Regions from separate parts of the Fulvivirga maritima genome, predicted to be linked through region 2. Evidence: riboswitches for the same ligand, from Rfam matches in the RefSeq annotation. Region 2 holds a riboswitch; each other region holds the start of a gene.
The links. A riboswitch is a leader RNA that binds a small molecule or an ion and turns the genes downstream of it on or off. The one in region 2 is predicted to bind cobalamin.

Region 1: linked by a shared signal. The riboswitch ahead of LVD15_RS04555 (TonB-dependent receptor plug domain-containing protein) and the one ahead of LVD15_RS21735 (bifunctional adenosylcobinamide kinase/adenosylcobinamide-phosphate guanylyltransferase) in region 2 are both predicted to bind cobalamin.
Region 3: linked by a shared signal. The riboswitch ahead of LVD15_RS00080 (hypothetical protein) and the one ahead of LVD15_RS21735 (bifunctional adenosylcobinamide kinase/adenosylcobinamide-phosphate guanylyltransferase) in region 2 are both predicted to bind cobalamin.
Region 4: linked by a shared signal. The riboswitch ahead of metE (5-methyltetrahydropteroyltriglutamate--homocysteine S-methyltransferase) and the one ahead of LVD15_RS21735 (bifunctional adenosylcobinamide kinase/adenosylcobinamide-phosphate guanylyltransferase) in region 2 are both predicted to bind cobalamin.

Annotation. Positions count from the first base shown of each region.
Region 1 is NZ_CP089980.1:1,112,312-1,120,132, reverse strand. Features, by position in the region: gene LVD15_RS04565 (FecCD family ABC transporter permease) at 1-537, opposite strand, end outside; gene LVD15_RS04560 (ABC transporter substrate-binding protein) at 539-1,687, opposite strand; cobalamin riboswitch at 1,787-1,996, shown strand; gene LVD15_RS04555 (TonB-dependent receptor plug domain-containing protein) at 2,093-3,985, shown strand; gene LVD15_RS04550 (YncE family protein) at 3,995-5,083, shown strand; gene LVD15_RS04545 (BtuF-related (seleno)protein) at 5,094-6,065, shown strand; gene LVD15_RS04540 (acyl-CoA thioesterase) at 6,016-6,402, shown strand; gene LVD15_RS04535 (C1orf53 family protein) at 6,409-6,558, shown strand; gene LVD15_RS04530 (Dph6-related ATP pyrophosphatase) at 6,555-7,286, shown strand; gene meaB (methylmalonyl Co-A mutase-associated GTPase MeaB) at 7,283-7,821, opposite strand, start outside.
Region 2 is NZ_CP089980.1:5,160,437-5,168,257, reverse strand. Features, by position in the region: gene LVD15_RS21760 (cation:proton antiporter) at 1-289, shown strand, start outside; gene LVD15_RS21755 (hypothetical protein) at 407-844, shown strand; gene cobC (alpha-ribazole phosphatase) at 2,010-2,540, opposite strand; gene LVD15_RS21745 (adenosylcobinamide-GDP ribazoletransferase) at 2,522-3,310, opposite strand; gene cobT (nicotinate-nucleotide--dimethylbenzimidazole phosphoribosyltransferase) at 3,307-4,359, opposite strand; gene LVD15_RS21735 (bifunctional adenosylcobinamide kinase/adenosylcobinamide-phosphate guanylyltransferase) at 4,401-4,904, opposite strand; cobalamin riboswitch at 4,944-5,140, opposite strand; gene LVD15_RS26945 (5-methylcytosine restriction system specificity protein McrC) at 5,639-5,971, opposite strand; gene LVD15_RS26940 (McrC family protein) at 5,925-6,938, opposite strand; gene LVD15_RS21725 (McrB family protein) at 6,931-7,821, opposite strand, start outside.
Region 3 is NZ_CP089980.1:1,574-9,394, forward strand. Features, by position in the region: gene LVD15_RS00020 (hypothetical protein) at 106-276, opposite strand; gene LVD15_RS00025 (amidohydrolase family protein) at 323-709, opposite strand; gene LVD15_RS00030 (hypothetical protein) at 669-836, opposite strand; gene LVD15_RS00035 (amidohydrolase family protein) at 1,017-1,976, opposite strand; gene LVD15_RS00040 (TolB family protein) at 2,116-2,694, opposite strand; gene LVD15_RS00045 (TolB family protein) at 2,642-3,040, opposite strand; gene LVD15_RS00050 (TolB family protein) at 3,012-3,185, opposite strand; gene LVD15_RS00055 (hypothetical protein) at 3,176-3,319, opposite strand; gene LVD15_RS00060 (class I SAM-dependent methyltransferase) at 3,651-4,196, shown strand; gene LVD15_RS00065 (hypothetical protein) at 4,211-4,363, shown strand; gene LVD15_RS00070 (uroporphyrinogen decarboxylase/cobalamine-independent methonine synthase family protein) at 4,522-4,881, opposite strand; gene LVD15_RS00075 (hypothetical protein) at 4,874-5,065, opposite strand; gene LVD15_RS00080 (hypothetical protein) at 5,062-5,316, opposite strand; cobalamin riboswitch at 5,742-5,938, opposite strand; gene LVD15_RS27225 (DUF6584 family protein) at 6,227-6,433, opposite strand; gene LVD15_RS27230 (DUF6584 family protein) at 6,396-6,533, opposite strand; gene LVD15_RS00085 (DUF3817 domain-containing protein) at 6,901-7,215, shown strand; gene LVD15_RS00090 (helix-turn-helix domain-containing protein) at 7,352-7,821, opposite strand, start outside.
Region 4 is NZ_CP089980.1:4,109,228-4,117,048, forward strand. Features, by position in the region: gene LVD15_RS17450 (hypothetical protein) at 296-1,036, opposite strand; gene LVD15_RS17455 (LVIVD repeat-containing protein) at 1,036-2,343, opposite strand; gene LVD15_RS17460 (mechanosensitive ion channel family protein) at 2,486-4,261, shown strand; cobalamin riboswitch at 4,351-4,542, shown strand; gene metE (5-methyltetrahydropteroyltriglutamate--homocysteine S-methyltransferase) at 4,727-7,042, shown strand; gene LVD15_RS17470 (cysteine-rich CWC family protein) at 7,058-7,300, shown strand; gene LVD15_RS17475 (DUF4365 domain-containing protein) at 7,435-7,821, shown strand, end outside.

The DNA.
Region 1 (7,821 bases), 2.3 Mb from region 2:
GAGTACGCTTACTATGGCGCCGGTGAAGCTGCCAAACATGAGACCAATAATGAGCAAGGTCATGCTGTCTCTAACTTTAAAAGAGGCCGCTAAAACCAGAAATAATACCAGCGATGAGCCTATGGTGGAGGCAAGAATAATGAGCCAGCTGTTCATGTAAAAGGAGAAAGCGGTTCCTAAAATAGCTCCGGCCATTACCAGTAGTGCTACGCCTAGGCTGGCACCAGTGCTGATGCCCAGCACAAAGGGCCCGGCCAGCGGATTTCTGAAAAGCGTTTGTAGTTGCAGGCCGCTCACGGAAAGCGCTATACCTACTAATAGAGCAGTAGTAGCTCGTGGCATGCGAAACTGCCAGATGATATTAGTCCAGCTGGTCTTAGAGCCTTCTCCGGTGAAGATGATCTCCAGAATTTCATCTACAGGGATGTGTACACTGCCTAAAAAAAGGTCTAATGTAAATAAAATGAAAATACACAGAGGCAATGCTACCCAAAGCGAGATAGTATATTTTCGTTTGTCGGATAGCAAAGCGTTCAAATTAATTCAGTTTTTGATAGAAGTAGGTTTCATATTCAGGAAGTAATTCAGGGTGTGCTATTTTCACCAGATCACTCAGAATTAAGTCAGGGCGAGCAGCTCCGGTTTCAAAGTAATCATTCCCTCCATTTTTATTAATCCTTTTTATATACGCGTATACTTCATTGTTTTTAAAAGACTCAAACTCACTATATCTCGGGTTGGCCTGGGTAAGCTCTTGCAGACTTTTATACTGACCGGCACCTATCCATAAGTCGGCCTCAGCTGCTTTTTCATACACCGCTTCAAAAGCCAGAGAGAGGCTGCCTGTGCTTTCATCATCTTTCCATAAATAGTCTATACCTGCGGCTTCAAAAAAGCGGCCGGCCCAGCTATTTCCGCCAGACATATACCAAACATCATTATAAATAACACCGGTAAAGGCAGTAGGTTTATGTGTTATATTTTTCACCTTTTCTTTCACAGCTAAATATTGCTTTTTTATCTCTTGAAATTTCTCTTCAGCCAGGTCAGACTTGTCGAAAAACTCAGCGATAAACTTAATCCATTCCGCTCTTCCCAGTGGGGTTTCTTCCAGGTAAGCGACTTGGAGGGCTACAGGTATTCCTAATCGGCTGATTTGTTCCAGATCTTGAGAGTTTCCATTCATAGTGTAGCCAAAAACCACCTCGGGGTCTATCTCTGTAAGGGTTTCCATATTTATTTTGGTGTCTATGCCTAACTCCTTAATCTCGCCAGATTCTACTCTTTTCGTCAGTACTTCAGAAGAAATAAATTGAGTGCTGGGGAAGCCTTTCAGCGTATTTTCTACACCAAGCATTTCTAAAGCAGGCAGGTGTACTGTGGCCGTACAGACTATTCTTGATACCGGTGTGCGGATTACCACTGTCTCTTCGCTGTGCTCGGGAACCGTTTCTCCTTTGGGTACTAGCAGGTAATGAGCGGGAGTGCTCGCCCCTTGGTAAGGCTCTTTTACTTCTATGTGAGTTACTTTTCCTTGTCTCCTTATGGAGAAGTTAACGGCATCTTCTAAGGCTACCGTTTCTTTCGATGCGGAACTCTGCTGTGCAGATTCTGCTGATTCCTGTTTCTGATTACAGGCAAATAAAAGGCAGGTGACAAGGAAAAAGTATGGGTAAATTTTATTCATTTATAAAGTGGGCTAAAGTAAATGACTAAGGCAAACATACAGTTTTATGAAATTAATGTGCAAGTAAGAAGCTTTGTTGGTTTAAATAAATCTTTAGCTACCTTTGCTGAGAATTTTGGTTTATCGCCTCTGTTACAGGAGGTAATAATTAAAAGGGAATCCGGTGATTTGTAAGAAAATTCCGGAGCTGTACCCGCAACTGTAAGCTCATTTGTGTTCATCATTCACTCTTAAAGTCACTGTCATAAAAGATGGGAAGGCTGATGATGAAGAGCAAGCCAGGAGACCTGCCATATTCAATTAACAACGAAGCTTTCGGGAGTTATGGCTTCAGGCAGATGACCCATGCTTAATTTCTGGTGCACCTTCCTGTTTCCCTACTTAAAGCTTCATGAATGATGATTTATGAGGAATTTCTTTTGCCTAATATTCTTATCTGCTTGCTGTTATACTGCTTACGGGCAAGATACTACTGCTGTCACTTTGCAGGAAGTGCGCATTGAAGATAAAAGAATACAGGATTTTCAGACTGGTGAAAAGATAGAGACGGTCAGTTCTCAATACCTAAAAAACAGACAAGGAGGCAATATGGCCGAGCTGTTAACCAAGGCTGGTGGGTTAAATATCAGGTCTTATGGTGTTGGCGGATTATCTACGCCTTCAGTTAGAGGTACAGGTAGTAATCATACTCCTGTAATGTGGGAAGGGCTCAACCTGCAAAGTCCCATGAACGGATCTTTAGACCTTACTCTGGTGCCGGTTTCATTTATTGATAATGTAGCCATTCAATATGGAGGCTCCGGATCTGTTTTGGGTTCAGGCGCTTTGGGTGGTGCTATTCATATTAATACAGATCTTAAAAATATACATCAGGGAGTTGGCGGGAGTCTGTTTCAGCAGTTCGGCAGTTTTGGTAAACAATACACAGGCCTTAACCTCAGCTATGGAAAAGGAATAGTAAAGGCTAAAGTGCGAGCATTTACCCATCAGGCTGATAATGATTTCGAATTTTTTAATCGATTTAACAACAGAGAAGAGGAAATGGATAACGCTCAGGTAGATCAGCGCGGGGTAATGAGTGAGTGGTATTTTGATTTGCCTAAAAGCCAAAGCATAACAGCTAAATATTGGTATCAGTATAATGACATTCATTTGCCTAATGCTGCTTCTTTGGGAGGCAAAGCCATAGAAACGCAAACCGATGAATTTCATAGAGCCGTAGTTCATTATCAGAATAATAGGCCTAAAGGTGTGTTTGAAATACGTTCAGGACTGGTTAATCATTATTTAAATTATAAGGATTATGTAGCTCCGGCATCTATTAGCAAGTCAAATACCTGGATCAATGATATTCATAAGATTTTCAGGCTTAAGCCTAATCATGAGCTGCAGGTAGGTTTCAATTACACCTATGATCAGGCTGAGACAGAAAGTTATGGTAGCAATATTCCTGACAGACATAGGCTGGCGCTTTTTGTGGGTTCAAAATGGCTGTTGATGAAAAAGTTGGAAGTTAATCTTATGGCTCGTCAGTCATATATTGATGACGAGTTGGTGCCTTTCCTTCCTTCATTAGGCCTGCAGTACTTCATTAGCCCTGAGTGGCAGACTAAAACTAAGGTTGCTCGCAGCTACAGAGTTCCTACTTTTAATGACCTCTACTGGACAGGTAGTGGGGCTACAGGAAATTTAGATCTCATTCCGGAAGAAGGATGGAGCGTAGAGCAGGGGTTCATTTTTCAAAAAGCCAATCTTCAGGCTGAGTTTACAGGGTTCTATAACGTCATTGATAATTGGATTCAATGGGTGCCAAGAGGAAGTATATGGCTGCCTGAAAATGTAGAGCAGTTACAGTCAAGAGGTGTAGAACTCAGCCTTAAATACCATTATAATATTTTGCCCAATTGGAGCCTTCAGGCAACAGGTAAATATGCCTATACTAAGGCTACCAAAGAAAAGGTAGGTTCAGTGCAAGACGAAACTCAATTGCACAAACAAACCATTTATACTCCTGAAAATCAGGCTTCTGTTTCACTGAGTAGCAACTATAAAAACCTTTCACTTGTGTATTTATTTAAGTACACTGGCGAGCAAGCCACTACAGGAGATAACACTTTAAGTATAGATGCTTTTGCTACCAGTGATTTATCTCTTGTTTATATGCAAAGCTTGGGTAAGCATAGTGTAAGCCTTAGCGGAAGTGTTAAAAATATGCTAGACCAGGCTTATGAAATTAGAAGTGGCAGACCTATGCCTGGCAGGCATTATCAAATAAGTATTCAATATCAATTTAATTAGATTATAACTATGAAAAACAAGTTTTACTTAAAACTAATGGTGCTGCTTTTAAGCATCTCAATAATATCCTGTTCTGATGATGACGGAGATCCCAGGCCAACAAGTATTTCTCCGATGGGAGATAATGGATATTTCATCATTAATGAAGGAAACTTTGGTAGTGGTGATGCTAGTCTTTCTTACTACAACAGAGATTCAGCTAAGGTTTTTAATGATGTATTCTCTACGTATATAGGTAGGCCATTAGGTGATCAGGCTCAGTCAATGTATATCGCAGATTCAATTGGTTTTATTATAGTGCAGGGGTCTGTTAAAATAGAGGTGATTAACATTAACTCAATGACTTCAATTGCCACCATTACTGGTGAAGATGGATTAGTTTCTCCTAGATATTTTTTAAAAATAGATGATGATAAAGCCTATGTTACTGACTGGGGAGAAGGAGGTATAGTTGGGACAGTGAAAATCATTGACTTGCATACATATGAAATAACAAATACAGTTAGTACTGGTGTAGGAGCAGATAAGTTAGTGAGAAGAGGTGATGAAGTGTACGTGGTAAATAGTGGAGGGTATGGAACTGATAATACTATAGCTGTTATCGACGTAGCTGCAGATGAGGTAGTAAAAAAGATCGAAGTTGGTGCTAATCCAAATTCAATTCAATTGGATAATAATGGAGATTTATGGGTTTCAGGAGCAGGAATCATTGAAGGATATGATGACTTATATAATGCAATAAGCTCCGGCTATTTGGCTAGAATAGATGCTGATGATGAAGTTGATTTGATGGTAGAGGTAGAACAGAGTTCTGGAGCTATAACTAAGCTTTTGATTAATGCTTCCGAAGATCAGCTTTACTATAATTACAATGGCGGTGTTTATTCTATGTCAATAGATGATACAAGTCTTCCCAGTACCCCTATATTTGAAGGTAGCTTTTATGGCTTAGGTGTTGATCCTGTGTCTGGTAATGTGCTGGCTGCTGAGGCTCCAAGCTTTACAGCTGCAGGCTCTGCTTATGTTTATTCTACTTCTGGTCAGGAGCAAACTTCTTATCAGGTAGGTATAGGCCCTAATGGTTTTTATTTTAAATAATTGAAATAATATGAAACGCATTGTATCTCTTCTTCCCAGTAGTACTGAAATAGTAGCGGCGCTTGGCCTTGGCCATATGTTGGTAGGTCGGTCGCATGAGTGTAACTATCCGCTGTGGGTGGAAAAACTACCGGTGCTTACCGCGCCTAAGTTTGACACTAACCGCTCTAGCGAAGAGATAGATAATAGCGTTATTGATTTGCTCAAAGAGGGATTGTCTGTTTATAATATTGATGAGGAGTTGTTAGAGCAGCTTAATCCTGATGTTATTCTCACTCAGTCTCTCTGTGATATATGTGCTGTAAGCTTGCAAGATGTTGAAAATGCGGTTTGTAAGCTTACCTCTTCTAATCCTCAGTTAGTAAGCCTGCAGCCCAATGTGGTTCAGGATATTTTTGCTGATATTCTTAGAGTAGGAAAAGTGTTGGAGGTAGAAAATAGAGCGCAGAAATTAGTAGATAATATTGCTCAGCGGTTCAATGCTATCCGTGATAAAGTAGCCAATGTTAAAAATAAGCCCACTGTAGCTATGGTGGAGTGGATATCTCCGCTTATGCTTGGAGGTAATTGGATTCCTGAATTGGTGGAGCTGACCGGAGGAGAAAGTCTATTCGCTCAAAATGGAGAACATTCACATTATCATAAATGGGAAAAGGTGGCAGAAGCAGATCCTGATATCATAGTGGTAATGCCTTGCGGCTTTGGTGTGGATAGATCAATGGAGGAAATGCACCTTCTGTCAGAAAAAGAAGGCTGGAGTGATCTTAAGGCGGTGAAAAACGGAAAAGTGTATGTGGCAGACGGCAACCATTTCTTTAACAGACCAGGACCAAGCATAGCCGAATCAGCTGAGATATTAAGTGAAATTTTTTATCCTGAATTATTCCCGGCTAACCATAAGGGAACAGGATATATCAACTATAATTTTTTATATGCAAAACTTAGAAGAGAGAATAGCTCATTCCAGAACATCAGTGTTTAAAGCGGTATTTCCGGGCACTGTAAATCATTATGATACATTTTTTGGAGGCACAGCCTTACAGCTTATGGATGAAGTGGCTTTTATAGCTGCTACCAGATTTTCGAGAAAAAGAGTGGTTACTGTATCATCGGAAAGAGTAGATTTTAATCACCCTATACCATCAGGTACGCTCATTGAGTTGATTGGCGAAGTGATAAAAGTAGGGAACACAAGCTTGAAAGTGAGGGTAGATATTTTCATAGAGCAGATGTATACAGAAGATAGAGAAAGAGCCATTACCGGTGAATTTTCTTTTGTAGCCATAGATGAAGATAAAAAGCCTGTTAGCGTGTTATAATGCTGTATGAATAAGAAAAATAAGGATAATGAAGCCATGTTTTATATTGAAAACGGACTCTATGTATTTACAGAGGCCTATCATTTAAAGCGTGGCTATTGTTGTAAAAGTGGTTGCAGACATTGTCCTTATGGTTTTAAGAAAAAGAAGAAATAAATCGCCTTTCTATTAATAATAAGCCTAAAATATCAATCAGCTGGAGTGGAGGTAAAGACTCTATGCTTGCCCTGGATCGTATAATCCGTAGTAATGAGTATCAAATCCATCATTTGCACACGGTTATAGATGCTGAACTTAAGCGAGTGGGGCTGCATGGTGTGCCTGAACATTTGATAGAGAAGCAAGCAGCAGCATTAGGCCTTCCTTTAAAAAAGCTCTATTTGCATAAAGATGATAGTCATGCCACTTATGAAAAGCTGATTTCTGAATATATTCAACAGCTTAAATCAGAAGGAGTGGAGCTAATTATGTATGGAGACATTTTTTTAGAAGACCTCAAAGCCTTTAGAGATGCCAAGCTGGCCAGTGCGGGTATGCAGGGAGTTTACCCGTTATGGAAAGAGAAATCTCAAGATTTGATCAATGAATTTCTGAATAAAGGCTACAAGACCCGGATTTGCGCTGCCAATAAAAAGCATTTTCAAACCTCACAAGTAGGAAGGTTAATTAGTCAGGAATGGCTTAGAGCAGTGCCCGCTGGGGTAGATGTATGTGGTGAAAATGGAGAGTTTCATTCCTTTGTTTGCGATGGGCCATTGTTTTCCTCGCCGGCAGATCATCAGGTAGGTGAGGTGGTGGAAAAGACCTATCACTTTAAAGTAAAGAATGCTGATGGTTCTGTTAGTGACCAACAGTCTTCGTTCTATTTTGCCAGCCTATTCTAATGGTGTAAATCCAAAAGCTTCCGCGCAGCCGCCTGAGGAGTAATAGAGCCTTTGCCGACTTCGTTTTCCATTGCTTTAATTTGTTGCTTTACTTCTGGAGTGGTATAAAAACTTTGCTTCAATAAAAAGCTAATGTTTTCATGGAGCCAGCTAATGTTTTGCTGTTTTCTAAGCTGAGATAAATAAGGCTGCATGTGTGAGTAATATTTATCAATCAGCATTATGATATCATCCATGCCGGCTTGAGTTATGGCGGAGCAGGTCAGCACTTCAGGCTGCCATCCTGTATCAGCTGGCGGAAAGAGGTGTAACGCGTTTTTATATTCTGCCTTCGCCCTTTTGGAGGCTGTAATATTCTCCTGATCTGCCTTTGTAATAGCAATGGCATCGGTCATTTCCATAACACCTTTTTTTATGCCTTGTAGCTCGTCTCCGGCGCCGGCCAGCATGAGTAGCAGAAAAAAGTCTACCATGCCTTTTACGGCTACTTCTGATTGCCCCACACCCACAGTTTCTATAAGGATGTGATCAAACC
Region 2 (7,821 bases):
TATTTTAGCAGGACTAATTTTAATTCCGGTAGCACTTATTTGTAGGTACATCGCACTTTCCGGCCCCATCCAAATCTTTAAAAATAAAATGGATTTTGTGCCAAAAACTGGCCTAATTATGACCTGGGGTGGCCTAAGGGGTGGAATATCCATAGCTTTGGCCCTTTCCCTCACAGACGAAATGAACCGTGAACTTATTGTAGCCATAACCTACATTATAGTAGTATTCAGTATCATTGTGCAAGGTTTAACGGTGGAGAAAGTGCTGAAATGGGTGAAGGGTGTTTAATACATAGGAGAATAACCTTGAAGGACACCGAGAGTGACTTTAGTATCAATCAACGTATATATGGAAAGGAAACGATACGTTTTCATTACGATGTTTAACTAATTCATAATCAATTAAATGAAAAGATCACTTGTTTATTTAGCGTCTGCGGTGTTGTTGGTTCTTTTCTTCATGTCTAGCGGTGATGTGCTAGGTCAAGGCAGAGGAAAAGGGAAAAATAAAAACAACAATAAAGATAAGGAATACGTAAAAGAGTATAAATCGGAATACAAGGGCAAGCGTAAACAACAAGGACCACCACCTTGGGCGCCAGCTCATGGGTATAGAGCCAAAACCCGTTATGTGTATTTCAAAGACTATGATGTTTACTATGACCATGAGCGCGGTGTCTATATTACCCTTTCGGGAAAAGGATGGCAAGTAGAAGCTAAACTTCCTGATGTGCTAGAAAAAGTAGACCTCCCTGCTGCCGTTAAAGTTGATATCGATTTTGATGGATTAGATCCTCAAAAGCTGCATGATGAGCATTTGAAATTGTATCCTAAAAAGAGTTAATCAAGCCTCAACCATTTTTGAGATATTGATATATAATTATTTAAAAATCAATGTGTTAATTATTTACCGCGTACTTTCGAGAAATACCTTCCCAAAAGTCATCCTGAGGCACTCGAAGGAGACTTTCTGCTGACTTAGGAGCGTATGGTCTGCCTCTTGATTCACTTGCATCAGAACTTCACCGTCTACTCTTCGAGAACCTCAGAGTGACTCGGAACGCTGGCTCAATCGCGATTACATTGTGGATTATAAGCCTTCAATGGCTTTGCTAGACCACAATTCATTCTAATAAGCATGGAGTTAATGTAAGGAAATGTAATAATACATTCCCAAATTCATCCTGAGGCACTCGAAGGAGACTTTCTGCTTGCTTAGGAGCGTATGGTTTGTCTCTTGATGCAATTGTATTAGAACTTTACCGTCTACTCTTCGAGAACCTCAGAGTGACTAGGACTGCATGGCTCGACCTCAATTATATTGCAATAGTAACTATCAATGGCTCTGCTATACCACCGTTCATTCTAATAATCATGGACTTCAATGAAAGAAAATGTAATAATACATTCCCTACTTTACCGTCTACTCTTCGAGAACCTCAGAGTGACTCGGAACGCTGGCTCAATCGGAAATATATTGTGGATTATAAGCCTTCAATGATTCTGTTATGCTATCGTTTATTTTATTAATCATGGAGTTTTATGAAAGGAAATGGAATAATACATTCCCAAAGTCATCCTGAGGCACTCGAAGGAGACTTTTTGCTGGCTTAGGAGTAAATAGTTTGACTCTTAATGCAATTGTATCAGAACTTTACCGTCTACTCTTCGAGAACCTCAGAGTGACTCGGGTAGCATGGCTCAATCGTGATTACATTATGGATTGTAAGCCTTCAATGGCTCTTCAATACCCCGTTCATTCTAATAACCATGGAGTTCAATGAAAGGAAATGTAATAATACATTCCCAAAGTCATCCTGAGGCACTCGAAGGAGACTTTCTACTGGATTAGGAGTAAATGGTTTGTCGCTTAATGCACTTGTATCAGTACTTCACCGTCTACTTTTCGAGAACCTCAGAGTGACTCGGGCTGCATCGACTCTGCCAGGCATCAGAGTGACTCGGGAAGCATCAACTCTTCCAAGTCAGGCAGCATGACTCGACCGCAATTATACGGCATCATATTTCCAAACCTCCCCATACCCTATATTGAAATTTTCAAAGGCTTTGTTTAAAGGAATGTTGTTAAGGTGCGCATGCATGATTCTTATTACTCCGGCATGAGTCACTACCGCAATCTTTTGCTTTGAATCATTTACTTGAATAGACTGCCACCATTCTTTTACGCGGGCATGAAGGCCTTCCATTGATTCACCATTGGGGGTTTTGGCTGTCACAAAGTGCTCCATCCAATAGTCTAATGGTTCATTAGGAATTTCATCCCACTTTTTCATTTCCCAATCACCAAAATTCATTTCTTTGAGCCGGTCATCGGTTATGACCTGGCTGGTCAGTTGCTGCGCTAAAATAGTACAGCGTTTGAGAGGGCTGCTATACACCGTATCGAACTTCTCGGGTAACTGTGGCTTGAGCTGTCGGCATTCAGCTTCAAATGAGTCAGTAATGTCAAGGTCACTCTGGCCATAGCAGATGCCTTTAGCCACCTGCGGCGTGGTATGTCTTATAAAGTAAACTTCCATATCAGTATTAAAAATAGATAAAAAGCCACTTCTGTTACTTGTTGCGTTGCCCCCAAGCAGTCGCCGGTATAGCCTCCTATCCATTTGGTGAAGTACCTGGCCAACCACATCTTCACAACATATAAAATCGGAATGAGGGCCAACACAAAAGCATTATGGGAAAGCAAACACAAGGCTATCAAAGGAATAACTCCTAAAAATGCAGCTATTATCAGGTTAGCTCTATGCGCTTGCTGAGCCACAGGCTTGGCCTTGCTGTCGTCTGTATCTCTTACATAAGCATGGGTAAATATGAAGGTCGCGGCCATAAAACGACTCAGGGCATGGGCACTGACCATAATCATCAGTATAATCCACAAATCGGTCAAATTGCTTATTTCCACTAACAGACTAGTCTTTAGCAACAGGATGAGAATCATGCCAATGACGCCATAAGCTCCCATTCGGCTATCTTTCATAATAACCAGAATCTTTTCTTTAGTCCAGCCACCACCAAAGCCATCACATACATCAGCAAAACCGTCTTCATGAAAGGCTCCGGTAGTCAGCACCGAAGCGATAATGCTTAGCACAATACCCACCGCAGGATTCACGGCCCACGCTCCTATTAAAAAAGCTACTGCAGCAATGCCACCAACTATCCAACCGATCAAAGGAAAGTAACGAATGGATTTGTTAATATATTCCGGGCTATGATCTACCGATTTAGGGCATGGGATGCGCGTATAAAACATCAAAGCCGTAAAAAATACTCTGATTTGTTCTTTCATATCGTGGATTGCTGGCTTACTCCTGCCCCTTCAAAGCTGGCCATTTCATTCAGAAAAGTACAAGCCGACTGCACAATAGGATAAGCCACCGCACAGCCTGTCCCCTCGCCTAGTCGCATGCCTAGCTTAAGCAATGGTTTGGCGTTAAAAGTCTTTAGCATCATCTGATGGCCATGTTCTTCAGATTGGTGAGTAAATACACAATAACCTAAAATGGCCTTTTCTATCATTTGGGCCACCAGCAAAGCAGCAGTACAAATAAAGCCGTCTACCAGTATAATCATGCCTAATTCAGCCGCTTTGAGCATTCCACCACATATCTGAGCTATTTCAAACCCACCCAAACTAGCGAGTACAGCTATGGGATCATTCTTATCCAGATCTTGGTGCTTTTCCAATACTTGTTGCAATGTTTTTATCTTCCCTGCTAGTTGCTCCTGATTAGCCCCTGTGCCTTTACCCACGCAGGCTGCTACAGGCTTATCACAAATAACACTCATTAATAGCGATGCCGATGATGTGTTACCTATCCCCATTTCTCCAAAACCAATAACGTTGCTGCCATTATTAAAAATGCCTTGAACTACCTCAGCCCCTTTGGCTATAGCTTGCTCACATTGGGCAATAGTCATGGCGGGACCTTCCAGATAATTGGCCGTTCCATAAGCTATTTTAGCATCTATAATGCTATCAAAAGGGCCGAAATCATAGTTTACACCGGCATCAATGATCTTTATATCAATGTTATTTTGCTTGGATAGCACATTGATAGCCGCACCACCGTTTACAAAATTCATCACCATTTGGTAGGTCACCTCTTGCGGGTAGGGATTAACCAAACCTGTTTTAGCAATACCATGATCACCGGCAAATACGGCAATAGTGGGTGCATTTAACGATGGCGTTAGCGTTTGCTGAATACGCGCAATGGTAAAAGCGGTGTCTTCTAAAAGCCCCAGTGCACCAATGGGCTTAGTCTTAAGGTCTATTTTACTGCGAATAGCATCATCCAGATGATCAGCAACAGGTTGGATAGTAAAGTGAAGCATGATTGAGTTTTAGAAATAATAATAATCAGGTATGTAGTAAGTCATTTTAATGTTAAAGGAAGGCCAGAAACCATAAAAAAGGCCTTATCAGATTGGCTGGCTATGAATTCATTCATCCATCCTTGCAGTTCTGTGAATTTACGGCCCACTTCAGTCTGTGCGTGTATGCCCATCCCAATTTCATTAGAGATAATGATGAGGGTTCCCTCCTGCTGAAAGAGCGCTGAGAGCTCTGCTTTACCCTTTTCAAGGCATTCATCTACATTGTTCTTGGTATCAACATACCAGTTGGTGAGCCAAAGTGTAATACAGTCCAGCACCACTACCTTGCCAGAGACATCCAGTTTACTGAGGTGCTTTTCTTCCTCTATGGTAGTCCAGCGGTCATCTCTATCGGCGACATGGCGCGCTACTCTTTTCTTAAAATCACCGTCCCACTGGCGGGCAGTGGCCAGATATATGGGGTTATCCGATAAGCTCAGCGCCAGTTTTTGCGCATAGCCACTCTTTCCGGATCTTTCCCCTCCTGAAATGTAATAGATCATGGTTTATCAGCTTATTCCTGACTCTTCCTCCGAAAGCCGTTAAAATATAAGCCACTGGCAGGTCTTCTGGCTCGCTTCCAATGTTTTTGGCCTTCCCATTCTACAGAATAGTGGCAAGAGGTAAAACAACTTTCAGAAACTTACAGCTACGGGGATAGCTCCGGACTTTCACCGAATTCCCATTTTAATTCATTGCAGCCTGAGAGGAGAATGAAACCAATAGCGAGTCAAAGCTATGGATTATGATCTAATATTGTCTTTAAAAAAATTAATTAATTCTTCTATTGTCTTAGTTATGATTTTCAGGATTTAAGGATGTCAGGATTTGAATTATACTTCAGATTAGATACCTTCTTAAATGGTATGCTTTTGCCTCCGAAGTTGTCTAAACCTTGATTTTTCATGATTTACCTGATTGCATGATTTTTTTATTATTGTGTACCCGTTTAAATTGAAGGGATTTTGAACCGGAGTTGTCTTAATAGTGATTTTCAGGATTTAAGGATGTCAGGATTTGAGTTGTACTTCGGAGTAAATATCTTCTTAAATTGTAAGCTTTGCTTCAGAAGTTGTCTAAACCTTGATTTCGCGTGATTTACCTGATTACATGATTTTCTTGTTATTGTGTACCCGTTTAAAATGAAGGGATTTTGAACCGGAGTAGATCAATATACCAATTTCCTGTCAATTGCTCTGGGAAATATTAGAGCATTTGAAAGTAAAGGAAGAGACATCTAACTTTTACGCGATGACTTTTCAGCAGAATCCAGTTGGATGGCTTTAAGAATAGCTTCACCTATTTCTCGATTCAAAACTTTTTTATTCTCTTGTACTATAATCAAATCCGCAAACATCAATCCACAGGAAAGATCGCTAAGTTTGTCTTTACTGATATTTTGAAAATCACCATCCTCTTTTCTCACAGCGTCTTTCACTTGATCTGGATAAAGCAAATAACCTTCATTTGATTCAAAGTAATGGAGGTAAGCATATACCTGACGAAGATCTTCCAAAGAAACTTTAGACTGAAACTTCCACTTGGTATCGATCACTACTTTTTTTATCATCTGAGAGTTCGATGACTAAATCAGGTTTAAGAGGTCGAGAATAGCCATTATTTGGCTTCCAAAAGGCCTTAGATGGCTGAGCCAACACCTTCACCCCTTTGCCAGATGCAGCCCTCACCAAACTCCAATAAATAAAGCTTTCCCAAAGTTTGTTCATGTCAAACATGATAGCTAGAATGTCATTGGGGCCGCCTTTGATATCCGGGTGATAATTGAGAAGAATGATTCTGGCCAGCTCAATGGCTCCTTTGTAGCTTTCAGTTTTTCGCTCATAGGCGAGTGTCCGAAAGAGCTTTTCATTGATCACTCTACTCTTAGATTCCGGAAAAAATAGTAATAAAGCTTCCGCATTTCTTCTCACAGCATCCGAACCAACCTTAGCCACGCACTCCAGACCAGCTCTAAGAATGAAATTGAAGACATTGTCCTGATCATAAACCGTATGCGCCACATAAAAGCGTTCGGCATGCACCGCATTTTTCGTGATCTGCTGATGCACCAATAGTTTACCCTTCAAGGCAGACTGATTACTGGTATTCGTTCGATATTTCTTGATCAATCCTTGATGGATAAGTCGTTCCGCTTCTGATAAGAACAACTGAAAATAAGTTTCCAGTACACTATGCTGACGTATTAGAATATTCGCTTGCGTAGTAGTCTTCGCTTCTACTTGCAGACTTATGAGCAGCATATCTAATAACACTTGTTGCCACTCGGATTTGTTTAGCTGATGTTTGTCTGTCTTAGGCAGCACCTCAATGGTGAGGTCGCCTACTTTGATTACTCCAACATGTTCATTGAAGCGAACCTTATTGAAAAAGACCTGAAAGAATCCGGTTTGATTGGCTTGCTCGTACCTAGCCAGAGCATCCAGATGCTTCTTTTTGAATTGAAGGCCTTGCACCTCTTGACCTAAGGTAAGCCAGCTCCACTCATAAACTAATATTTTATCTGCTTGCCTAGTCACCAATGATCGTTTTCACCTTTTCTAATATATTGTCAGAAGTTAGGTCTGTTAATTTATATCGGATGGTTGGTAAATAGTCATCCTGATCATAAACCGCCATTTTGGGAGCATTTTCCACCTTCTCAACAAACTCTTCTCCCAAAATCAACCTGATCTTTCCATAATCATTGTAGAAATACTCTTTCAGAAGTGGGATAATGTTCTTATTAAAAGTCTCAGCCAGCTCTTCCTTACTCAATACGTTTATGAAGTAGCTATGACCTATCTGGTGGTCTTCATCCTTTAAGTATGTAATTCGTTCATTGATTGTTTCGAGGAGCCTGGAAACAGAAACACCAAGAGCCTCAGATGATTCCATGAGTGATGGCAAACTATACTGTGGTACGATATGCTCAAAACTAAATCTACGTCTCAATGCCACATCCAATGCTTCGACACTGCGATCTGCAGTATTCATTGTGCCAATGATGTGAAGGTTTGACGGCACAGAAAACTCCTCTCTTGAATACGGCAGTATTACCGAAAGGTGATTTGGTTGACCTATACGTTTATCTGACTCTATCAAAGTAATTAACTCACCAAAAATGGATGACACGTTGCCTCTATTAATTTCATCAATAAACAGGGCATAATCATGGTTTGGATCTTTGATTGCTTTAGCCACTATTTCCTTGAAAATGCCATCTTTTATCTCATAGCCAATCTCTCCGCTTTCATCTAGTTTAGGCTTTATACCTTCTACAAAATCTTCATAGGCCATTGATTGATGAAACGTACAAAAAGAATACCTCTTAATTTCCAGAGATTCTTGAGTTCCTTGATTCACTTCTTTAAGAATATCCAAAATTTCAGGAGAGTCACTTTCAACTACAGCTTGATCAAT
Region 3 (7,821 bases), 1.2 Mb from region 2:
CCAAATATAAAAATCAAATCACTTGTTCTTTGATATTCCATCCAGCATTTAACACATAAAAACCAGAAGTTGAAGTCCCGGTTTTTTTATGTAATCAATTCTCTTTTAATGATCTGCCTCGCAGCTGCAGCCCACTTTCATGTAACTTTCAGCGGTTTCATGCCAGTCAAACGCCTCGTTATTTTTCTTATTTTCCCCATATAATTTGCTTCTGGTTTGCTCCTGATTACCTATCTCATTCATGGTGGCGGCATCATACAACCTGCCATTAGCCATAGTATAACGTACAGAGTTAGAGTTCGTAATTCCATTTAAAGGATTTTTATCTAACCCTTCTTAAATCAGCGAGTTTACCTTCCTTTAAAGAGCCCACTTGCTCATCTATACCTAAATAATTAGCTCCATTGATAGTAGCAGCTTTCAAGGCTTCCATATTACTCATTCCTCCCTGCTTGAGCATCCATAACTCCCAGTGAGCACCAAGTCCATGCAGCTGTCCATGTGCTCCAAGGTTTACCTCACGCCATGATCGGCCAATGTTTTGCAGGTTTCTGACACCGGAATGTTGCCATTTTGATACTCCTCTTCTGGAGCCATAATTCTGTGACGTAATGGAATGTATAATACCCCTCGGGTAAAATGTAAGAAGCTTTTCGTCTTCCCAAACATTATAATTCTGATAGAAATAATTCTCCGCTAAGACCTCCATAATTCACGATTAATGTTAGGATTATGTCCGGAATTCTATTTTTCCAAAGCTCCAACACATCTTTATAAACAGGAGCTACTGGTATGTTGTTTTCTATTCCGGTATGTCCGTCATTAACCATGCTCATGTTATGGTCCGAAGGTAGATCCTCCTTCAGGTACCACTAGCATGTTCAACTCTCTGGCAGCTTGAATGACCTTGTTCCTGGTTTCTTCTTGGCTGGTTATAGTTATTTCTTTACAGAGAATGCTCCAAAAGGCGTTCAGTCTCCTTAAAGCCAAACGTGCATGTATTCAGACTATTAATTTTAGCTTTGGAAATCGCCATCTGCACCATCGAGGATGATACGGGTTGAGAACAATCTCGGACCGCTCATCTCTCCTGCATTAATCAGCTCTGACATAGCAAACACCGTCTCCGTGTTAGCTGAAGGATCATGTGCTGTAGTTACGCCATACGCCAGGTTAGCATATAAAGGCCAATGTTTCTGAGGTGTAATTCCGTAACCAAAAGCACTTACATGAGCGTGTACATCTACAGAACCAGGCATAATGGTTTTTCCCTGTACATCATACACTTTAGCGCCAGCGGGTATAGCTACTGATGCATCTCCAATGGCCTCTATTTTATTGCCATTAATTACTATGGTTCCATTTTCAATTACCTGATCATCTTCCATAGTAATAATGGTAGCTCCCGTAAAAGCGATAACACCATCAGGGCGGTAAGTATCTGCCTCAAGAGCTACTTTGACACCCACAGTATCCACAGGAGGGATACTATCAGGAGATCCTTCTAAAAAGGTAAACCTCTCATTAATATCATTAGTGAAATACTCATCGCCTAAAGTCCAATGGATTTTCTTACTATCTGCTGACCAGTGTAGGTTAATACCTGCATCTCTAGTGATAGGCGCCACCGGCACCGATTTACTATTAGGATCGATATCCAGCGTTTGTCCGGTTAATGGAAGCGGCGCTAGATAAGCCTTATGCAAATTCATAAATGCCACCCATTTGTTATCAGGACTAGGAATTAGTCGGTTAGCATATTTAGACTCTACATGCGTAATTTCATCATCACCGCTAAGGTTGACACTTTTTAGTCTTTTAGTAAGGTTGCCAAAAACGTAGCCTCCCGTCTGGTAAAATATACTATGTCCTTTTACACTAAATTGAGGATATTCCCCACTTTCGGTAATTCGTTTACCTTTGCCGCCTTCAATGAGAACCGTATAGATTGCCTGGCTTTTTATCGAATGTGCCACCTAAGGTGTTGTTACCTGATTCCTTTCACATAAACCACCGTTTTTCCATCTGGTGAGATAGAGGGTGTGCGGTAAATTCCTTTTTACTGAAGTAACATCTACAGGCTGTCTTTTTCTTCCTTTTTAGGGTTCCCTTTTTTCACAGCTCCCATGCTTTCATCTTCCCATGATACATATACCAGTATTTGCCGTCAGGAGTGAAAGCAGGTTCAAATTCAAATTCCTTGGAAGAAGTAATTCGTTCAGGCTCCCCGTTAGGCAGTTCTTTTCTGTATAATCGACCTAAAGCGTTAAACACTAACCTCTTTCCGTCCGGTGAAGTAACGGCATTTCTGATATCCTTTACTTCAAACTTATCAGGATTAATGTCTCTCTTAAATTTAAGAGCTTCGGCTATTTTTATAGTGTTTTCTACTTCAAAAGGAACCTCTGTTACTTGAAGCGAGCTCACGTCAATTTTCTTTATTTTTCCCTCAGCCCAAAAATAAATGAACTTATCATCTGGTGACCAATCGAAGTTAGGGTAGGTTCCAAAAATAGCCCATGCTTCTTGCTGATCTTTGTTCAGCTTATCATAAATAGGCCATTCTTCTCCGGTTGCCAAATCATGAAGATAAAGTACTGTTTTAATACGAACACGTTTTACAAAAGCAAGGTATTTACCATTATTTGAAATAGTCGGGTCTACAGGCACCACCAGGGCCGCCAGTAACACCACTCACCTCTCCTGTTTCCATATCATATCTACGCACCTGATAAATCTGGCTATTCGGATCTTTATTATATTGAAAATAGCCTCCAGGATATACATCTTCACAGAAATATAAATATTTACCATCTGGCGAAGCATACGGCTCATTCACATCTTGCTGATCATTTTTCCTTTTTGTAAGCTGTAACCCACTACCACCAGTGATATGGTACATCCACATTTCTCCAGCTCCAAGACTACGGCCAGACGTAAAATGCTTTCTGGCTATTAAATAGTCTCCATCAGGAGTCCAAACGGCATTATTTAGCAGCCTGAAATCTTCTTTAGTTACCTGATGGGCATCGGACTCCATCAGTATTCATTACCCAAATATTATCACCTCCGCCGGCATCACTGGTAAATGATATCTTCGTGCCATCAGGATTAAACCTGGGCTGCACTTCAAACCGGCAAGCCCCCGACCGAAGGGCCGTAGCCTTCCCTCCTGCTATAGGCATAATATAAATATCTCCAACAGATCAAATACTACCTGACTGCCATCAGGACTCACGTCCAGGTTCATCCAGGTGCCTTCAGTAGTAGAAAGCGCCATCTCTTTAAAATTCCATTCTCCTTCAGGGTCGGGCCACATCCCATTCCTTCTTATCCTGGGCAGTGACTATCCCTGCAATGCATAATAACACACAGAGGTATAAATATTTCATAATACAGTTTTGGTTTAAGAAAGCCCAAAATATAAGAGATCAATATTTAGAAATGAAGCAAGTATTTATAAGTGGTTATTTTAAAGTCGATTTTCTGGAAGATTTAAATAATCCTAAATACTCATTATTGAATTTCGCAAATCCATACTCATTTAAATCACATTTTACTACCTTTGGTTACCCATCTGAAAATAGAAACGAGTCAAATCATTTATTATGGAATGAGATCCTACCCTATATGAAGACAAGCACGCATTTGTGTTTGATTATGGCGATTCGCTGATATCATTGCTAAACCCTCAGCTAGGAGAACGCATACTAGATGTAGGCTGTGGCACAGGAGAGCTAACCTATGAGATCAGCAGGCTTGGTGCCAATGTAAAAGGCATTGACCTCTCTGAGGACATGGTAAAAAGAGCCAAGGAAAAATACCCGAACGTACCTTTCTCTACTAAAGATGCTGCCCATTTCCACTTCAAACACCCTTTTGATGCTATATTTTCTAATGCTGCACTACACTGGGTAAAAAACTATCAGGGAGCCATTAAATCTATATATAGCAGCTTAAAACATGGTGGACGTATGGTGGTAGAATTTGGAGGAAAAGGAAATGTAGACACCATAATAAGGCAGTTAAAATTAGAATTAAAGCGGGCTGATTATGATCAGGCTGCAGCACTTGAGCCCTGGTATTTCCCTTCTATAGGTGAGTACACTTCTGAGTTAGAAAAAGAAGGCTTTGAAGTAACCCTGGCTCAGCTCTATGAAAGACCTACTCAACTGGCCGATCAGGAAAAGGTATAGAAGACTGGATCACCATGTTTGGCAAAGTGTTTTTTGAAGGCATCAATAAAGTAGAACAGATACAAATAGCCAAGAAAGTACAACAGGGTGTTTTTCACCAGCTGTTTCATAACGACCAATGGTACGCGGATTACAAGCGAATAAGGGTAGTGGCTGTTAAGAAGTAGGGTTTGATTGACATACTTGATCAAAACAACACAAAAGCCCTGCAACCATGCAAGGCTTTTATTTTTTATCTACAAATTGAGATCAAAGACCCCACACCTCTTCCGCAATAGAAACCATGTTTTTCACTTTTTCCCATTGCTGCTCATAGGCTAGTTTATTACCATCTTCTGTAGTATGAGAACCCACATTGAGGACTGAGGCATAAGTGCTCTAAAGCCACATATTCTGAAGCTTCTTTTATTCGGTTCTTAATAGCTTCCTTATCTTCTATATCTCCTGTTTTAGAGGTGATTAAACCCAGCACAATATTTTGATTCTTAGACTTGGCTAATGGAGCAAAATCACCACTACGTTCATCATCATACTCTAAAAAGAAACCATCTATATTCACACTGAACATCTCCTCTGCTATTACATCATAACCTCCAGAGTAGATCCAGGCGGAGTGGAAATTACCACGACAAACATGCATGGTCACCAATAAATCATCTGGCTTATCTTGCAGCGCATCATTCAATATTTAGCAGCCAAACGACCACTTCTACAGGATCAAGTCCTTCTGCTTTAAGCGCCTCACGCTGACCTTCGTCTACCAGCGTGGCCCAATACACATCATCTAGCTGTAAGTAGCGGCATCCTAAATCATAGAAATGCTTAATGGTGAGTCTATATGCCTCCTGATAAGTCTTTTGCCAAATCATAAAATACTAGCATATACAGGCGTATTTCTAATGTTGGGCTGAAAGAACATGTTGGGGCTAGGTATAGTCTGCTTAGCCACAAAATCATCTCCAACATGGGCTTTTAAAAAGGCAAAATGTTTAACAAAAAACGGATGATTGGGGTTATAGCGAATAGGCTCATAAATGTCTATCAATCGGCCAGGAGTGGTAATACCATGAAATTCGTAAGGAGGGCCGTCTATCTGGCGAGTACCAATAAAGTCCTTCATAAAATCAAAGTGCCACCATGAGCGACGGAACTCACCATCTGTAATGCTCTTTAAGCCAGATTCCTTTTGTTTTTCTATCAGTTTTATGATTTCCTGATCTTCTACTTCCTTTAACGCCTCGGCATTAATGGTGCCGGCGGCAAATTTCTCTCTTGCTTCTTTAAGTGCCTCAGGCCTTAGGAAAAGCTCCCCACATGATCTGCTTTAAAAGGAGTCAGTTTTGTGTTTAGGGTTGTTCCCATAATATGTATTACTAATAATTGATTTTAAAATGCTTTATAAGCTCTTTAAAATGCTTCGTAATGCTATGAGAAAAGAAATTTTAGAAATAATAATGTACAGAAATGACAGAGTTTACCTGTTGAGCAACACGCACTACCATTAATGTATTCATTGTAAGACCTAAAGCTTCAAATCGCGAAAGCATTGTCCATTCAGAATAGGCAGGTCTCCTGACTTGTAACCGATTGATCAGCCTTCCCATTCCTGATAAGCTCAGAACAGTGGACATTGAAAATGATGAATCGTTTGGTGTGTTACTTACAGTTGCGCGACAGTTCGTGATTTTCACACGATTCCCTATTAATCTACGTTAAGTAAAACCTTTTCTGATTGATGAAAGTATGTAAAAGAACCAATGAAGGGTAAAGTTAAAGATCCTTTTCAATTTTATAGCATGATTTGCTGGTACCCGGCTAAAATAGCTGTTGCTCTTGTATGAAGATGAATAAAAGATGCGTCACCAATGCCCATAGACTTACAAGTGCCATAATCTAAAGTCTCATCAGGGTGATATTAAAAGAGCCATCTTACTGCAGTTACAAAGCCAATGACTACAAAAATCCCAATAAGCAATAAAATCAAGCCCACGACAAATGCCATTACTTTTCCTTTAAAAGTTTGTTTATTGTTAGAATGACACCCTTTTTATTCGTTTTGGGGGCTGAAAAGTGGGGACGTAATTATTCTTCTTTTTACTGTCTAATTTTAATTCCGACAATTTCTTTTGAGCATATTTAGATAGTTTAGACTTATCTCCACGAAAAACAATTTCTTGCAATATTTGATACCCAGAATAATTAACTGACTTTTCGTAAATGGCAACGCATTTTTTCAATTCGATCGCTGACAGGTTCTGTTAAAATCCAATATTTTCCCGCTGCATCCAAAAAACCACTGTCATAATAAAGTTTGGCAAGTTTATCCCATAATTCAATCTCATTAGGATTCTTTGTATCAAATTCCGCAAGCTATCAGCAGCTTTGAATTTTAGTCCACGATCAATTTCAGAATCGATTCTATCTATTTTTTTCTGTAAACTGACCACTTATGCTTAGCAGACGACAACCTCATATCGCCTTTCATTTTTAAATTAAAACTGACTTGTGAGATATTATGAATTCTGATAATCAGACAATACCCATCTCAATCATAACGATAATTTAATTATTTTAATAAAAAATCAAGCTTAATAGGATTAAAACTTCCCCAGCACATCCAATCCATTTTCCGCTAATAGATCAAGAGACCATATAATTGTTGAGCAAGAGCATTTGGCCTATCTTCACACAAATTTTCTGCAGCATGATCCAAGACAACACTTACAATCTTAAATTGGTAAAAGCATTTACTACTATAGCTATACTGGAAGCCATATCTTATCTGGCTTTGCTTCTAATAGCTATGCCTTTGAAATATTTCATGGATATACCTGAGGCTGTAAAATACACAGGCTGGGCCCATGGACGACTATTTGTTCTCTATGTAACTATGCTGATGGCCTGCTGGATAACCTATCGCTGGAGATTTTTAAGAGTGGTAACATTTTTTGTAGGCTCTCTCCTACCCATTGTTCCTTTTATAATAGAAAAGAGGCTGAAGAAAGAGTATAATTTATGAACAGAAAAACCTGGACGCTCCACTTTCATATAAAAAGCTTTATATCAAACGGTTACAGAAAATGTAGCATTACAAATGCCTTAGGAGTTGAAATTGGAATTTAGTGGAGATGGGGCAGCCTGTAATGAGCTTTAAACTAAATAAACTCAGATTTTCTTAAGCCAAGTTTCGGTTTGTTTAATTTTTCAATCGATTCTCTTACTTGGGCTCTTGTTTCTGATTGCAAAAAAGTTGGGATCAAAACATTTAGTTTAACTCCTAAAATCCGATGAATAATTACTAAATCCTTAAGTGTAAATTGAGAGACCCCATTCATTAATTCACTCATATATGATTTTGGATGGCCTAAGACCAATCCTAAATCTTGTTGGGTCATATCAAACTCTTTAAGCCTTTTTCTAATCACCTCTTTTCGTTTGTTAATGAATTTTTGTTCATAATTCACTATCTCCTCTGCTTTATCAGACTCATCTACTTGTGAATCAGTAATATTTTCAAAATCAGACCATTCTTTATCCTCGTATTCTTTAATCAAATCACGAAGCTTTTTTCTCAAAGGCTTTAACTCTGGATTGTCATCAATCATCAATCGTAATTTACGTTCTA
Region 4 (7,821 bases), 1.1 Mb from region 2:
ATCTTAGTGTCTACCTATTATTGGGCTTTAAGCAGTGTAGGATGGGAAACCGTCCACTATTACTGTGTTTTTTTACATTGGCCGTTTTTCTATACCGGGTTTTATGAAGGTAAGAGAGAAATGATACTCACCTTACTTTTATGGTATGCCTTTTTGATGGCTGTTTTCACCAACCTTTTTCTGTTACTTTTTAAAATGGCAGATAGTAAAAGCTAGTATTATGGTGTGGGCGAAAATTACTCTTTAGCCACACCCAAAGGACATTAGAATAAATCTAATGTCCAGGGCATGACCTTTAATTCAGACCTATTCCGAAATTAAATGAGATCATATTTATCTTTTTGTTTGTTGTATTAGAGTTGGCAAACCTGACATCGTTATAGTAATATTTGTTAGTCTGCTCAATTGCAAATTGTTTCCAGCCCACAGAAGCCATAAGCAAAAAGGACTCTACTCTCCACTGCAGCCCGAAGCCAGCGCTTATTGTCGTTTTACCCTCTATCTCATCAGACGTATTTCCAGGTTTTTTCCAGGCTTTACTTTCTCCTAAAGAGGCATAAATAAATGGACTGTTAATATAGTTTCTTACCGCAGCTTTATAATAAAGACTCAATGTTGCGGCTTCAAAATCATCATAAGATTCATAACCGGCGCTGAGTCCTAACTGTACATAAGGCCTAAAGGCATATAGACCGATGGCATTTACTGCAAAAGCTGAGCTGTGATTATCTTCTCCTGTGTCTACTATGCCTGAGACTTGCAATTGAGGTAGAAACCCGGGCTTCTGCTGATAAAATTTTAAAGAATCCTTATACTCATGAAAAGCTCGCTTAGTAGCCACACTCATGTTAACATGCTCTATGGCACTCTTAGGTATTACAAGTTTGCTGTTTTCAATATCCAAATAAATATTGTCATCAATGGAGGTGATTCTGCCTTTCACTACCCCATTGTTTTTTAGAAATATCTTGTCTTTCTGTGCGTACAGTTGTAAGCAAAGTAGCAGAGAAAGAGAAAGTAAAGTGAGTTTCTTCATTAATGAGACGATTTTATTTGAATATGGCTGAGAAGGGTGATGTTATCCATGTCAGAATAATCATATTGGAAGAGTCCGTCTTCACCTATCATCATGGCTATATTTTGGAAGGGAATAATGTCATAGGCTTGTATATCTTTGTAATGCTCCAGCATGTTATTATTAATGTCAGAAATGTCTTCGGCATTAAAGACTTTGAGGCCATCGCTACCATCGCATATAAAGAGGAGGTTGCCGTCTTTACCTAAGCCATGAGGGTTAGTCATTTCGTAAGTATGCAGCAGCTTAGGGTTAGTAAGGTCGCTAATATCAATCACCTCTAGTTGGTTAGTAAAACCCTCGCACTCTGTACCTGATCTAAGGGTTACATAGGCATAATTATCATCTACTATTACGGGATCGCAGCTGGTTACATGGGCATATGTAGATAACAGCGTAGGAGACAGCGGATCTGTAGTCAGATCCATAATATGCATGCCACTGCGGGTTCCTATAAATAAATGGCCGTTTTTGGGGAATATGGTTTCTATATCCCAGCTGAGCTGAGTATGATTGTCATCAGAGGGGCTTTCTGGAGAGGCCAGGTTAAAGGTTATCAGCTCGCTACTGTTTAAAGTGTATAGGTAATTTCCTGCCAAGGCAAAGCGAGCCATAGATCCGCCCATGCCAGGGTTAGTAGGAGATACTGAATTTCTATTGTCTATAGATTCAAAGGTGCCAATGCCATCAGACAAGGTATAGCCCCAATCATACAAAACAGGGTCTGAGTCCGATCCATTGCAGTCATGGGTAACTACAGTTCTTTCTTCGCTGATTTCCCAGCTAGTGACCAATGCGTCATCGGTGGCGTAGTAGCCATACGTATTATAGGTGTTAAATACATTTTCTTTTCTTCCCGCCTCATGAATATTATTAATGTCACTGATGTCAATAATTACAAGATCTATATAACTATCAGTATATAGCATATTGCCTTTTACTGCCAGGTCATAAGAGCCGGGTACAGTTATAAAACCTTTGTTTACCGGGTTAGCAGGGTCATGATTATCTATAATATGAATACCTTTATTAGGCTCATTAATGAATAAATAAGAGTCTTTGAAGAATATTTTTCCTGTAATTTCTATTTCTTGAGGCTCCGAATATGCTACTTGAGACCTAAGTTCTGTCAGGCTGGTATACACAGGGCGGTAGTTGTATAAAGTTTGTTCATTTTCACATTTATCTTCACATGAAACGAAGGATATGAAAACAAGTAGGATCAGACCGATGTTCAGTTTTGAGGAGGTAGTAGAGGACTTTTTCATGGTGTGATTGGTTTTATTTTATAGACACCGAATCTTTTTATAAGGTTGGAGGGTTGAGTATACTTCTTTCAAAAAATCTATTTTGAATAGCGTTTTAATAGTTAGTTTTGTGCCTCTATAATTAAAAAAATTGAATTATAAAATGTCGCTGATAAAGGCTTCTTTCTTTAAAATACAGTTCGTAGTGGTGCTTTTGGTATTTGTATCAATTAGCGCTTCGGCTCAAATTCTGGGGCAAACACAAGTTGAAGAGCCCGCTGAAGAAGAGGAGGTTCCTACTGACTCACTAGGCAGAAGGTCGCCGCAAGGAACCGTTAATGGTTTTATGGATGCTATATCTGCCAGCAGGTATAAAAGAGCCATTGGTTATTTTGATTTAAATGGAGCTTATGATGCCAGTAATGAAGAGGCTGCTGAGTTGGTGAAAAGCCTGGTGTTTATGCTGGATCAGGGAGGCACCATATTCCCTAATGCCTGGATTAGTGATAAGGAGGAAGGAAACCTGGAAGATGGCTTTAAAAAGGATGTTGATAGGGTAGGGTTTGTTTCTGTTAATAATAAGAACATCGACCTTTTGCTTCAGAAGAAAAAAGATACTGAAGGAAATTATATCTGGCTTTTTAGCTCAGAAACGTTGCTCAATATAGCTTCAGAAAAGGAGAATTTTAAGGAGCCAATTATAAATAAATTATTACCTAATTTTCTGTTAAAAAATAGAAGGTTCGGCTTCTCACTTGGTCAGTGGATAGCTATTCTGGGCATAGTGGTTTTAGTGTATTTCTGTGCCGTATACCTTTCAAAAGGCTTGGTGTTTTTTGTTAAAAAAGTATGGAAAAAGGCTAGAGAGGAGTCTGTTGAAGGGATTATTGATGCTTTTAGTTTTCCATTGAGATTATATCTTGCCATAGTCTTATATCTTAAAGTGTCTCAATATCTGGGTATATCAGTGGTGGTAAGGCAGCAATTCAGTTTTGTTACGGTAATAGTGTTTTGGGCCGCGCTGCTATTGCTTTTATGGAGAATCGCTGATTTCGTAGCTGGCTTTATGGAGCGTAAAATGAGCCTTAAAGGCAATTTGGCCGCCGTTAGTGCTATCATATTTTTTAGAAGAGCATTTTACGTTTCTATTATTATCATAGGCGTTATTATGGCTATCGGGGCCCTGGGCTTTGATATTACTAACTGGATAGCAGCCCTGGGTATTGGTGGTATTGCTATTGCCTTGGGTGCGCAGAAAACGGTGGAAAATTTTGTGGGTAGTGTTACGCTGGTACTAGACAGACCTATTAGAGTAGGAGACTTCTGTAAAGTAGCGGATACCACCGGCACCGTAGAGCAGATAGGCATGCGTTCTACCAAAATAAGAACATTAGACAGAACCATAGTAACCATACCTAATGGTGAGTTTTCTTCTTTAAAAATTGAAAATTATACTCAAAGAGATATGTTTTGGTTTCACCCGGTGCTCTCTATGCGCTATGAAACCACCCCTGACCAGATGCGCTATCTGCTGGTAGAAATAAGGAAGCTCTTATATGCTCACCCTAAGGTAGATCCAGATCCTGCCAGAATACGTTTTACAGGTTTTGGTCCTGATTACCTGCCGCTGGAGATATTCGCTTATGTGAGAGCCATAGATTATAATGGGTTTTTAGAGGTGAAAGAAGACTTGCTGCTCCGTATTATGGATATAGTTGAAGAGAGTGGTACAGGTTTCGCCTTCCCATCACAAACTATTTATATGGCTAAAGATGAAGGCGTTTCTACTGAAAAAGCAGAAGCCATTCACGCTAAGGTAAAGGAATGGAGAGAGAAAGAGCAGATGGAAATACCCAATTTTACCCCAGAAGCTATAGAAGCCCTTAAAAATACCATACCGTATCCACCAGAAGGATCTAGCCAGAATAATAAAGGGTAAATGAAAGGAGTAGTACTTTATTCTACTCCTAACTGAACCTTTTCAAAAAAGAAATACTTACTTTTACGATCAGTAAAGTTCTTTACTTAATTTCATCAAACGGAGTAGGTTACACTTAACGTGCATTAATAGGGAATCTGGTGCAAATCCAGAGCTGTCGCGCAACTGTAATTAACACTAAAGGCTTTTGCCCTTGTGGTCCACTGTTCTGCCTGATCAGAATGGGAAGGACGGCAAAAGCTGTTAAAAGTCAGGAGACCTGCCTTTTCCGCTATGACTTTGCTTTCGCGATATGAAGCTCATTGTCAGGTCTGATGCTTGCTTGTAAAATCACAGGATAGGTGTATGCTGTTGGTATTGGGAGTGGTGCATCTTCACCTTATTTTTCTTCTTATTATCGTCGGGCAAAGCCGAAATTTTGCAATGGACTTTTAGAATACTATTTAAACACTAAAAGTTAAAAAAATGCAAACACACATTCTGGGCTATCCGCGCATAGGTAGCCGACGTGAACTAAAAAGGGCTTGTGAAAGCTACTGGAACGACAAAATTACGCTGAAGGAGCTGGTGCAGGCTGCTAAAGAAATCAGGGAGCATAACTGGAATCTTCAGAAAGAAGCAGGAATAGACCTTATTCCTTCTAACGACTTTTCTTACTATGATCAGGTGCTGGATATGGCGCTCACCGTTAATGCTATTCCCGAAAGGTACCATGATGTAATTCTTAAAGAAGGTAAAACGGAGCTGGACTTGTACTTTGCTATGGCTCGTGGTTATCAGCAAAATGGCTTGGACATAACCGCTATGGAAATGACCAAGTGGTTTGATACTAACTACCATTACATAGTGCCTGAGTTTACTAAAGACCAGCAGTTTAAACTCTTTTCTACTAAAATTATTGATGAATTTGACGAAGCTAAGCGTATTGGTATTGCCTCCAAGCCGGTGATCCTGGGACCTGTTTCTTTCTTGCTTTTGGGTAAGGAAAAAGAAGAGGGCTTCAACCGATTAGAGCTAATAGATAACCTGTTACCAGTTTATTTTGAGCTTTTTGCTCAGCTTAGTGAGCGAGATGTACAGTGGATACAAATAGATGAGCCTTTCCTGGCTATGGACATTGACGCGCCTACTCAGGAGGTGTATAAAAAAGTTTATGCAGAGATCGATAAGAAATTTCCTCACCTGAAAATACTATTAGCTACTTATTTTGAAGGCCTTAAAGGAAATACAGAGTTGGCGGTGTCACTACCCGTTACAGCCCTGCATGTAGACTTGGTAAGAGCGCCGGAACAGCTTTCTGAGGTGCTGGCTAAAACGCCGGATAACCTTTCACTATCTCTCGGTTTGGTAGATGGAAGAAATATTTGGAAGAATAACTTTATTGCCAGTCTAGAACAAATTAAAAAGGCGATTGGAGCATTAGGAAAGGAGAGAATAATGATTGGTACGAGTTGCTCTCTGCTTCATTCTCCTTGTGACTTGTCTTTAGAGACTAAAGAAGATACGCTTACGCCAATAATAAAGAGCTGGCTGGCTTTTGCTAAGCAAAAAGTGGAAGAAGTAGTGACCCTAAGCAAACTGGCAGGTGAAGATAAGGCTGATGTAATAGCTGCCTTACAGGCCAACACCCAGGCGCAGGAAAGCAGGATTACTTCGGCTTTAATTCATAATACGGCTGTTAAATCACGTGTAAATGGTATTGAAGAATCTGATACACATAGAGATCATGAGTTTGCCTCGCGGAAGGCTACGCAGCAATCTGTGCTCAACTTACCTCTTTATCCTACCACTACCATTGGCTCTTTTCCTCAAACTAAAGAAGTGAGAAGCTGGAGGGCTAAATTCAAAAAAGGAGAGCTCTCCCAAAAAGAGTATAATGATCTCCTGGCTGAAGAAACCGCTAAGGCTATAGAGTGGCAAGAAAAAATAGGGCTTGATGTACTCGTGCATGGTGAATTTGAAAGAAATGACATGGTAGAGTATTTCGGAGAAAAGCTCAATGGCTTTGTGTTTACTCAAAACGGATGGGTACAAAGTTATGGTAGCCGCTGCGTGAAGCCGCCTATTATCTATGGTGATGTTTCCCGACCAGAAGCTATGACGGTGAAATGGAGCACCTACGCTCAAGGACTTACAGATAAGTTGGTCAAAGGAATGCTTACCGGCCCAGTAACCATATTACAATGGAGTTTTGTAAGAAACGACCAGCCAAGATCAGCCACCTGTAACCAGATAGCTCTGGCCATAAGAGATGAGGTGGTAGACCTTGAAGAAGCCGGCATTAAGGTGATACAAATTGATGAACCAGCCATAAGAGAAGGGTTGCCGTTAAGGAAGTCTGACTGGCAAACCTATCTGGAGTGGGCCGTGAGGGCCTTCCGTATAGCTTCATCAGGAGTGAGTGATGCTACGCAAATACATACTCACATGTGTTATTCTGAGTTTAATGACATCATTGAAAACATAGCAGCGATGGATGCTGATGTGATTACCATAGAATGTTCTCGTTCGCAAATGGAGTTATTAGACGCTTTCGTTCAGTTTAATTATCCAAATGATATTGGTCCTGGTGTTTATGACATCCATTCGCCACGTGTGCCTAGCAGATTGGAAATGGAAGAGCTGCTGGAGAAAGCTAAAGCAGTACTGCCAGAAGATCAGCTATGGGTAAACCCTGACTGTGGTTTAAAAACCAGAGGTTGGGAAGAAACCAGAAAGGCACTGATAGAAATGGTGAGTGCCGCCAAAAGCATGCGTGAGAGTGTAGAAACAGGAGTGTAATCACTAAAGTAATCTATGCCCAAGCATGAAGATAAATATTGCCCACGTTGTAATACCCTCTTTGAGTGTAAAGTGGGCAATATTGCCCTTTGCCAGTGTAGTAAAGTGGAGCTAACCCATGAGCAAAGAAACTACCTATCCTCACAGTTTAGCGACTGCCTCTGCGCCAGCTGCATGGCCGAATTAAAAACAGAATTTAACATCAAACAGCATGAAGCCTCTATCAATAAAATCATAGGCGGGTATAGGGGGGAGTGAGAACTTTCAGGTTAAGGTCAGGTCTATTGATGTACATACATATTCTTATCAATTATTACTATAAGTGTATGAAATGTCTTATTTTAAGAAAGCTTTAAGATCAGTTTGGTTATAAATTATTAGGAAGACTGAGGATGAAATTTTATACTACTAGTTCAACGGGTGATTCTGGGCTTCTTTATTTAGGTCACTGGATTAATCAGAATTTTCATTTCCCTTTTAGAATAATGTCTGCCGACATTGGTATTGATGCTGAAATTGAGATCCTTGATAAAGATTTACATTCTAACGGATTGATAATAAAAGCTCAAGTAAAGTCTACTCAAAGCCCTATTAACGCTAATTTCTCTGAATATGTGGAAAAAGACCACATTGATTATTGGAGTAAACTTACTGTTCCCGTAATTTATTTTAAGGTTGATTTAGAAAATAATAAAATTTATCATAAAATAATATCATCATTGGATGGTGTAGAATTGACTAGTTCAGGTAATGACAATAAAAGGAAAATAGAGTTTGAT